DNA from 3 places in the Halobacillus sp. genome. Region 2 is predicted to be linked to each of the others. Evidence: riboswitches for the same ligand, from Rfam matches in the RefSeq annotation. Region 2 holds a riboswitch; each other region holds the start of a gene.
The links. Region 2 has a riboswitch for S-adenosylmethionine ahead of msrA (peptide-methionine (S)-S-oxide reductase MsrA). Riboswitches for the same ligand answer to the same signal wherever they lie in the genome.

Region 1: linked by a shared signal. The riboswitch ahead of WAM07_RS14295 (methionine ABC transporter ATP-binding protein) and the one ahead of msrA (peptide-methionine (S)-S-oxide reductase MsrA) in region 2 are both predicted to bind S-adenosylmethionine.
Region 3: linked by a shared signal. The riboswitch ahead of WAM07_RS02305 (Fur-regulated basic protein FbpA) and the one ahead of msrA (peptide-methionine (S)-S-oxide reductase MsrA) in region 2 are both predicted to bind S-adenosylmethionine.

Annotation. Positions count from the first base shown of each region.
Region 1 covers NZ_JBAPTY010000336.1:14,880-18,155, forward strand. The annotation lists gene WAM07_RS14285 (hypothetical protein) at 89-415, shown strand; gene WAM07_RS14290 (TlpA family protein disulfide reductase) at 408-824, opposite strand; SAM riboswitch class I at 900-1,008, shown strand; SAM riboswitch class I at 1,164-1,272, shown strand; gene WAM07_RS14295 (methionine ABC transporter ATP-binding protein) at 1,345-2,370, shown strand; gene WAM07_RS14300 (methionine ABC transporter permease) at 2,363-3,031, shown strand; gene WAM07_RS14305 (MetQ/NlpA family ABC transporter substrate-binding protein) at 3,063-3,276, shown strand, end outside.
Region 2 covers NZ_JBAPTY010000340.1:3,382-6,657, reverse strand. The annotation lists gene WAM07_RS14570 (AIM24 family protein) at 413-1,111, shown strand; SAM riboswitch class I at 1,290-1,409, shown strand; gene msrA (peptide-methionine (S)-S-oxide reductase MsrA) at 1,529-2,002, shown strand; gene eutH (ethanolamine utilization protein EutH) at 2,153-3,253, shown strand.
Region 3 covers NZ_JBAPTY010000048.1:11,295-14,570, reverse strand. The annotation lists gene ectB (diaminobutyrate--2-oxoglutarate transaminase) at 1-466, shown strand, start outside; gene WAM07_RS02310 (ectoine synthase) at 463-855, shown strand; gene WAM07_RS02305 (Fur-regulated basic protein FbpA) at 941-1,099, opposite strand; SAM riboswitch class I at 1,222-1,329, opposite strand; gene WAM07_RS02300 (acyl-CoA dehydrogenase family protein) at 1,631-2,800, shown strand; gene WAM07_RS02295 (beta-ketoacyl-ACP reductase) at 2,823-3,276, shown strand, end outside.

The DNA of each region.
Region 1 (3,276 bases), on a different contig from region 2:
GGTAAATGACGAACGATTCTTCGTTATTTTAGAAGGGATGACTCCTCCTTATCAAGAATTTATTTAACAAATAAAGGAGGAGTTAACAATGATGGAATTCATACAAGATTGGGTTAAACAAGTGAACCAGAGAACAGATCTTTTGCCCACTTGGCGAGAACGCACGCTTAACGTAATTCTTCTGGTCGGCAGTCTTAAAGTTTACCTGTATATAGATCATTCAGGTGTACATCTTAAAACAGATCATCAGGATAATGGGCATAATGATATTCGCTTGCAATCTTCCAGTAGTATTATGAAAACTTTATTTGCGGGAGAACAAAAGTTAACTTCTCTTCCCCAAACCACCATTAAAGTTCAAGGGGCGTACCGAAATATATTATTTATAGAATCACTTCTATTATTGGCTAGATAAGTTCACCGAGAGATTCTACAACGGATAAGAAATTTGCTTTATCCCCGAATTGTGAATGAATAAAACCATCCTTATTAATTATAACGGTGGTGGGTACGCCGTCGCTATTATACAAATCGTAAATTGTTCGTCCTTGGTCTTTAAGGGCTGGCTGAGATAAAAACTTTTCTGCATATTCTTCTGCCTCAGCTTCGCTCCGTTCACGTCCTGCTACATTTATAGTTATCATTTTTACTTTCTCATGATTCATTGTTTTATAAAGCTGTTCTTTTTTGGGTAAATCTTTCCCGCTATCGGGGCACCAGGAGGTCCAAAAAGTAAGTACTATGACTTTCCCCAGATCCTCTTTATTGTTATACGTTCCTTCCTTATTGATATATGGAAGTTCGAAACTTGGCGCATTCCTCAACGTGACCACTCCTTAATTGTTGACTTAATTTATAGCCCCATGCTAACATAATCATTAATTTAATAGCGACATCTTCACTTATCCAGAGAGGCAGAGGGACTGGCCCTTTGATGCCCGGCAACCGGTTCATGCAGATGAACACGGTGCTAATTCCTACAAAGTATCTTACTTTGGTAGATGAGAAGAGCGTTTTAAACGAACTCTTCTAAATAGCGAAGAGTTTTTATTTTGTCGAATTTACAGGATTATTATCAAGTTGACACGAAATTCTAACAATGCTAGAATCCTCTTTATAGTACGTACACGTATTAAAGTGATAATAAATTAATATAGTAAAATCTCTTATCCAGAGAGGCGGAGGGACTGGCCCTTTGATGCCCGGCAACCGGCAAGCTAAGACTTGGCAAGGTGCCAATTCCTGCAAGGTAATTCCTTGTGAAGATGAGAGAACAGATAAAGATTGTTACGCTAACCTTTCTGTTCTCAAGCAGAGAGGTTTTTTTATTGGAGGGAAGACGACATGATTTCAATTAAAGGCTTATCCAAAGTCTTTCGTACAAAACATCAGGAGGTCCGTGCCGTCGACGACCTTAGTCTACAGATAAAAAAAGGAGAGATTTACGGGGTTATCGGTTATAGCGGTGCTGGAAAAAGTACTTTTATAAGGCTGCTAAACCGCCTGGAAGATCCATCGGACGGCAAGGTCACCATCGATGATCAAGAATTAACTTCTCTAAACAAAGGGAAGCTGCGGGAGGCCCGTCAGGAGATTGGTATGATCTTTCAGCATTTTAATCTCTTGTGGTCTCGAACCGTCCACGATAATATAGCTTTTCCACTTGAAATAGCTGGCGTACCAAAAAGCGAAAGAACCAAACGTGTTAATGAATTAATAGACCTGGTGGGTCTTAGTGGACGAGGCAATTCTTACCCGTCTCAGTTAAGTGGCGGACAAAAACAAAGAGTTGGAATAGCTCGTGCGTTAGCGAATAAACCGAAAGTTCTTCTTTGTGATGAAGCGACGTCAGCTCTTGACCCAGAGACAACGGATTCTATTCTTGATCTATTAGTAGATATTAACGAGAAGCTTGGACTGACAATTGTACTCATCACCCATGAAATGCATGTGATTCGAAAGATTTGCCATCAGGTAGCCGTTATGGAGCAAGGTAAAATTGTGGAACAGGGAGACGTGCTTGATGTTTTCCTTTATCCAAAAGAACAGGTTACCAAGAAGTTTGTCGATCAGGTAATGGGAGACCCTGAACGGGAACATTCCCTTCAACTCATAAAAGACACCTATAAAACTGGTGAAATTCTTCGTCTGCACTTTGTAGGTGAGAGCACCAACCAGGCTTTAATCAGTGAAGTGTCCAGAAAATTTGTGCTAGATGTAAACATATTGCACGGAAAGATCACCCAAACCCAAAAGGGTGCGTATGGAACAATGTTTGTTCAATTCTTGGGTGATAAAGAAGAAATCACGCGTGCGATTGAATATATTCAATCCACCTCTGTAGAAGTGGAGGTGAGTCCAGATGATTAATCAGTTTTTCCCAAACGTCACTATGGATGATTTGATAACAGCTACTAATGAAACACTCTACATGACGCTTATCTCTGTAGCAGGTACGTTTATTTTAGGCTTACTGTTAGGTTTGCTTCTGTACTTGTCAGGTCCTGGAGGTCTGTGGCAGAACAAGATATTAAACTGGATAACTGCTTCAGTCGTTAATATATTCAGGGCTATACCTTTTATCATTTTAATTCTGTTATTATTCCCATTTACTGATTTTCTCATTGGCACTATTCGAGGTCCTAAAGCGGCACTCCCTGCGTTAATTATAGGTGGCGCGCCATTCTATGCACGGCTTGTTGAGATTGCATTGAAAGAAGTGGATAAAGGTGTCATAGAAGCTGCTAAATCGATGGGGTCTAAATCTTCTACTTTGATTTTTAAGGTGCTTCTTCCTGAGTCAATGCCAGCTCTGGTTTCCGGAATTACTGTTACAGCTATAGCTTTAATCGGATATACTGCGGTGGCGGGAGCGATCGGTGCCGGTGGTTTAGGTGACTTTGCCTATTTCTACGGCTTTCAGCGCAGCGACTTTGATGTTGTCTTTATTTGCACGATTCTCATTGTGATTATTGTTTTCATTTTCCAATTTATCGGGGACTTCGTTTCGAGAAAATTGGATAAAAGATAAAAATTTTATTACTAAAAAGGAGAGAGTATTCATGAAAAAAATCACACTCGGTATATTTACTTTATTATTAATTATTCTTTTATCAGCATGCGGTTCATCAGATGAAGGAAACTCAAGTTCGGAAGATAGCGGCGGCGACGGCGGTTCTGAAGAAGGAACTACTGAAATAGCTGTAGGAGCTACAAGTGTTCCACACGCAGAAGTACTTCAGGAAGCTAAACCATTGCTTGAAGAAAAAGGAATTA
Region 2 (3,276 bases):
GCTTCTGATTCGGCCAGGTCCGGAGGGGAACGGGGAGACTCCTGTGGGATAAACATGATCGGTGAGACCCCGGAAAGCTTTAGCTTGAGGAGGGTCAGCACATGGGATGTTCGACTAAGATCGCCACGTCCTGTGGCAACGTCGAACGACCCTGCGTCGTGCAGGGCCGGAAAGCGAGTCGTTCCCCGCAGGACCTAACTCTCTCGCGAGATATCTTGAAACTGAGTCTTACACAAACGGGAGCATATCTTTAATATTCAAAAGAAATTTAAGGTAGTACAAGAACTCACAGTTTCCGGACTCTCTTTAATCATCAGTTCAGCAAAATTCCCCTTTGTGAAGAAGGAGTACCTTAGGAATAGAGCGAATATCCTAGTTAGGAACCAACTTTGTGATTAAAGGGGAGAGAAGAATGAGCAAATATTCTATTGAACAATTTATAAGAGAAACAAAGCAGGACGATGCAGAGAATGAATACTTCGAGTTGGAAACCCCGCGGATCCTGGAAGTGAACCTGACCGACCAGGTGTGGGCGAAAGCAGGATCCATGATCTCGTACAACGGGCAGATTAAATTTGAAAGAGAAGGATTCCTTGAGCACGGCGTAGGTCGTTTCGTGAAAAAAGCCATGAGTGGAGAAGGAAGCTCTCTGATGAAAGCTACCGGACGTGGCAGCCTTTACCTAGCCGATCAAGGCAAAAAAATTACTATTCTGGAACTGGATAACGAAGAAATTACAGTGAACGGCAATGACCTTCTCGCCTTTGAGCCAGGCGTAGACTGGGATATTCAACTGATGAAAAAAGTTGCCGGAATGATGTCGGGCGGCTTATTCAACGTTAAACTGAAGGGAAGAGGTAAAGTAGCGATCACGTCTCATTACGAACCGCTTACCATTATGGTGCGCACGGGGCAGCCAGTAATTACCGATCCGAATGCTACGGTCGCCTGGTCGGGTCATTTACAGCCTGAGTTTCGTACAGATATCAGCTTTAAAACTCTCATTGGACGGGGAAGTGGAGAATCGATCCAAATGGAATTCAATGGCGACGGCTTTGTCATCGTCCAGCCGTTTGAAGAGATCAATACTTCAGGCGAGCGCGGCAAATAAAGATTTGTCGAATGATGGAGAGTTAAATATAGACTGGCATTTTCTCATGGCAATCTGAATAGAGTAAAAGACTGGGAGCTGAATGTGTTTTTTTCCAAAAAAAATTCAAGCTTCATCCTTTACTTCACTGCTAAAACGTTGTAAGATATGAAATAACTTAAAAATAAATAACGGAAACTTCTTATCCAGAGAGGCGGAGGGACTGGCCCTTTGATGCCCGGCAACCATCGAATCAATCTAAGGATTGACGAGAACGGTGCCAATTCCTGTAGGATGGTGACATCCTAAGAGATGAGAGGATCGTACGGACTATAATACGACCCCTTTTCTTGGATAAGAAAAGGGGTCTTTACGTTGTCATATACCCGTGAAGGCTCTCGATAGAAGTTGCGTTAAAAAAGAAAGGAAAGATGAGATATGGCGAAGGCAATTTTTGGAGCAGGGTGTTTCTGGGGAGTAGAAGCATTCTTTGAAAAATTTGAAGGCATTACATCTACACGAGTAGGTTATATTGGCGGGAATCTGGATAATCCATCTTATGAACAGGTGAAAACGGGTAAAACAGGTCACGCAGAAGCTGTGAAAGTAGAGTATGACCCAACTGTCATTACTTATTCTGAACTCGTAAATATCTTTTTTGAAACGCACGACCCAACATCAAAAAATCGTCAAGGTGCCGATATCGGTCACCAATACCGCTCGGCGATCTTTTACAATGATGCCAGTCAAAAATATATTGCTGAAGAAAAAATTAAAGAGTGGGATGAGAAAGGCACTTTCAAGCGCCCGATTGTAACAGAGGTTGTTAAGACCACCACTTTCTATGAAGCGGAAGAGCATCATCAGAAGTATTTGCAGAAGAACGGTTCAGTAGCATGTGGAATCGGCTAAAATCGCTGATCCTTATAAGGCGCTCAGAGTATTTACTCTGAGTGCTTTTTTATTTTTAGGGCTGCGAAGTTACGCACAGAACCAGGAAGGGAAAACCTTTGAACAGAGCGAAATGAGTGAGAGATAGGTTTCGTGAAGGGGGGAGCGAATTTGTTATGGATCAATGAATCGATATTAATCATCATGTGTTTGTTTATGGTGGCAGGGGCCCTGGATTACTATGTTCTTAATCAGCGTTTATCTTTAGGAAAGCATTTCTATGATGCCTTTATGATGATGGGGCCGCTAGCCTTGTCCATGGTAGGAATCATTTCGCTTGCTCCCGTCTTGTCAGAAGTCGCTGCACCAGTCATTGGTCCTGTCTTTAAAGAGCTGGGTGCCGATCCCTCTATGTTTGCTTCTATGATTTTAGCGATTGATATGGGGGCGTATTCCCTGGCAGAAGCTTTAGCCTTAACGGATGAAGCGGCTGTGTTTTCATGGGCATTTTTAGGAACAATGATGGGTCCGACGCTCGTCTTTACTATCCCGGTCGCCCTTACTGTCATTCAAAAAGAAGACCGTCCTTATTTCGCAAAAGGGATCCTCATCGGAATAGTGACAATCCCGATCGGCTGTCTGGCAGGCGGAGCGATCGCAGGATATGAATGGTTATGGATGCTGCAGAACTTATTGCCGGCGCTTCTCCTTTCTGTTCTAATCGGGATAGGATTATGGTTGTTTACGGAGGGGGCTATACGTGTATTTGCCTGGTTTGGGAAAGGCGTCGAACTCCTTATTATTACCGGACTTGCAGCTATTACGATTGAAACGCTCACGGAATTCACCCTCATTTCAGGCATGGCCCCGCTTTCTGACGGGGTCTCTATTGTAGGCAGGATTACCGTTACCCTTGCAGGAGCTTATCCTTTAATCGCTTTTTTAAATCAAAAAGGGGAAAAGGTATGGAATCGGTTGAGCCAGAAGATTGGTTTAAATGCTTCCGCTATGACCGGCCTTTTGGCTTCCCTTGCCCATCATTTACCCATGCTCGCCATGATGAAGCATATGGATCGCCGGGGGAAAATAGTGAATTCGGCTTTTGCTGTAAGTGGAGCTTTTGTACTGGGGAGCCACTTTGCTTTTGTAGCAGGAATTGAAAAAGATATGATTGTTCCTGTTATTGTGGGCAAGCTGATCGCTGGAGGACTCGCTGTAGGTATTGCCTTACTTTTAACAAGAAGGAATGAGCAGATGACTTTAACCAAGTAATCAACTAGGCTATAATCGACGTG
Region 3 (3,276 bases), on a different contig from region 2:
TGGAAGCGGACTGCCCATGGCGATTACCTTGATCAAGCCTGAGTATGACCAGTGGGGTCCAGGTGAACACAACGGTACATTCCGTGGGAACAACCTGGCCTTCGTTACAGCAACAGAGGCATTAGATTATTGGAAAACGAATGAATTCAGTGAATCGATCGAAGAGAAGAGTGAACTTTTCCAAAAACGCCTGTACCAGTTTGTAAAAGATTATCCGGAACTGGAAGGTGAGGTTCGCGGGCGCGGATTGATGCTCGGGATCGCCAGTAAAAAAGAAGGACTGGCAGGGCAAATTGCCGCTGAATCCTTCAAAAAGGGTCTGATTATTGAAACATCCGGACCAGATGATGAAGTTCTTAAGATGCTGCCTCCGTTAATAATCGACGAAGAAGGTATCTCTAAAGGTTTAGATATTATTGAAGAAAGCATAAAAGCCGTGCTAGGCAAGGAGGAAGCAAAAGTATGAATGTAGTAAAACTTGAAGATCTAATCGGAACAGAACGCGAAGTAAAAGACGATAATTGGAAAAGCCGAAGGTTCCTTCTAAAGGATGATAATGTAGGATTCAGCCTTCATGATACGGTGCTTTACGCCGGCACAGAAACGTATATTTGGTACAAGCATCATATTGAAGCGGTGTACTGCATTGAAGGAGAAGCTGAGATTGAAACGCTTAAAGATGGGAAGAAATATCAGATAAAACCGGGTACGATGTATTGCCTCGATGGACATGAGAAACACTATTTGCGTGCGAAAACGGATTTCCGTGTTGTTTGTGTATTCAATCCTGCGCTTGTAGGAAATGAAGTACATGATGAAGAAGGTGTTTATCGCCTGCCGGAAGAAAGTAAATAAAAAATGAAGAGCGCCTGGAAGTGATATCACTTCCAGGCGCTCTTTTTAATGGAAAGGGGCGAATCTATTAAAAAATAATACTTTTTTAACCAATTTTATCCCTAAGAAGATCATATTCACTTTCCAAGTTTTCCAGTGGCATATTTAAAAGGTGCTTTCGTTTATATTTGTAATTACGAGTTTGAATTAGTTGGCAGATTAGATAGTTCCTGCGCTGAATCACGGCATCTCGAAGTCTGGACATTGATGATTCCTCCTTTTTTTATGAAAAAAAATATAACATTACCTGAATCTATAAACTTATTAAGATATATCAACAAAACAAAACCCCTTCTACTGAGAAGAGGTTGTGCGTTCATCGTCCTCTCCTTATCTTTCAGACTATAGTCTGCTGGAAGGAGCACCTTCTATGGCTTTCATAGAGGTTGCTGCGGGATCAAAAGACCAGTTTCCTCCCCCGGCTCGTTATAAGGAATTCAGTTTTAAGGTACACGATTTAACATGTACCCGATAACAGAATCTGTTAACCATATTTGGAAGAATCAATTCGAATTTTTTCAAAATCAATATGCGAAAAATGACGAATTTACTTGATATAGAATGAACAAAATCGAAAGATTACAATAATCATCATCCTTTCGGAAATCACATCCAGATTTTATGCAATAAGTGTTGTATTTTCCGAAAATTTAAAATAATATAAAACTAAACATACTAACCAGTAGGTATGTTGGTTGTCCATCTTTTTAAAATAACAAAGATTGGGGATAGTGGTATGCATTTGCGATTAACAGAAGAACAGGAAATGGTTAAAAAGACCATTCGTAAATTTGTAGAAAAAGAATTAATTCCTTTAGAAAATGATGTGCTGCGCAACGAGCGGGAAGGAAAGCCGAGCCTTCCTGAAGGCAAGATGAAGGAGCTCCAGATGAAGGCGAAGGAAGCTGGATTTTGGGGGATTAATACGCCGGAGGAATATGGAGGGGCAGATCTTGGACAAATGATGCTTGCCATTGTGCAGATGGAAGTAGCACGGACGTTCGTCCCCTTTCAGTTTGGCGGTTCAGCTGACAACATTCTGTATTACGGAAATGAGGAGCAGAAGCAGAAATACCTGATCCCTACGATCAACGGCGAGTTAAAATCCTGCTTTGCCATGACAGAGCCAGGAGCAGGTTCTGATACACGTAATATCAGGATGACGGCTGTTAAAGAAGGAAATGAATGGATTTTAAACGGTGAAAAAACATTCATCACCGGCGGAAACGAAGCGGACTTTGTAATGGTCATTGCGGTTACCAACAAAGAACTTCATCAATCCTCAGGTGGGAGAGAAGGAGTGACCTGCTTTATTGCAGACCGGTCTATGGGGTGGAAATCAGAATATATCCACACCATGGGCGAGTGGGGACCGGCAGCGCTTGTTTTCGATAATGTGCGGGTTCCTGAAGAAAATATTTTAGGTGAGATCGACCGAGGATACGAACTCGGACTTGAATGGATTGGCTTTGCCCGTTGGGTTGTCGGGGCAAGGGCCGTGGGAGCGGCGGAACGGTTACTGAATATGGCGATTGATTATGCCAATGAACGGGAGACTTTCGGAAAGCCGATTGGAACCAGACAGGCTATTCAGTGGCAGATTGCCGATTCAGCGGTAGAGATCGAAGCAGCCAAATGGCTTGTATTGAACGCTGCTTTTACGCTCGACAACGGAGAGGATAATCGTCACTACGCTTCAATGGCTAAGCTGTACGGAGCAACCATGGGGAATAACGTGGTAGACCGTGTACTTCAAATCCATGGAGGCATGGGTTACACAAGAGAGCTTCCAATCGAGCGTTGGTACCGGGAAGCTAGACTATGGAGGATTTATGACGGAACGGACGAAATTCAGAAATTAATTATTTCCAGAAATCTATTAAAAGGTCATGTAAAAATCGGCTAGATATCAAGGGAGGAAAATGGACATGGGAAATCAGTTTGAAGGTAGAACCGCATTTGTAACAGGAGGGAGCCGTGGGATCGGGAAAGGAATTGCCCGTCGTTTCGCGGAAGAAGGAGCTAATGTAGCAATTATTGATGTGAACGAAGAGGCATTACAGGAAGTTGAGAGTGAATTTAAGGAAGCTGGTTTTGAAATTTACTGCAAAATAGCTAACGTCGTAGAGTTCAGTCAAGTTGAAGCCGCGGTCCAGGAGGTTCATGAAAAATTCGGATCGGTTGATATTCTTGTGAATAACGCCGGGGTTATTCGTGACAATATGCTGTTTAAAATGACCGATTCCGATTGGGATACGGTGATGGATGTCCACTTAAAAGGGTCGTTTAACGCAGCACGCGCAGTACAAAAATATATGGTCGAAAATAAGTATGGACGGATTATCAATATTTCATCAACATCTGCACTAGGTAATCGCGGAC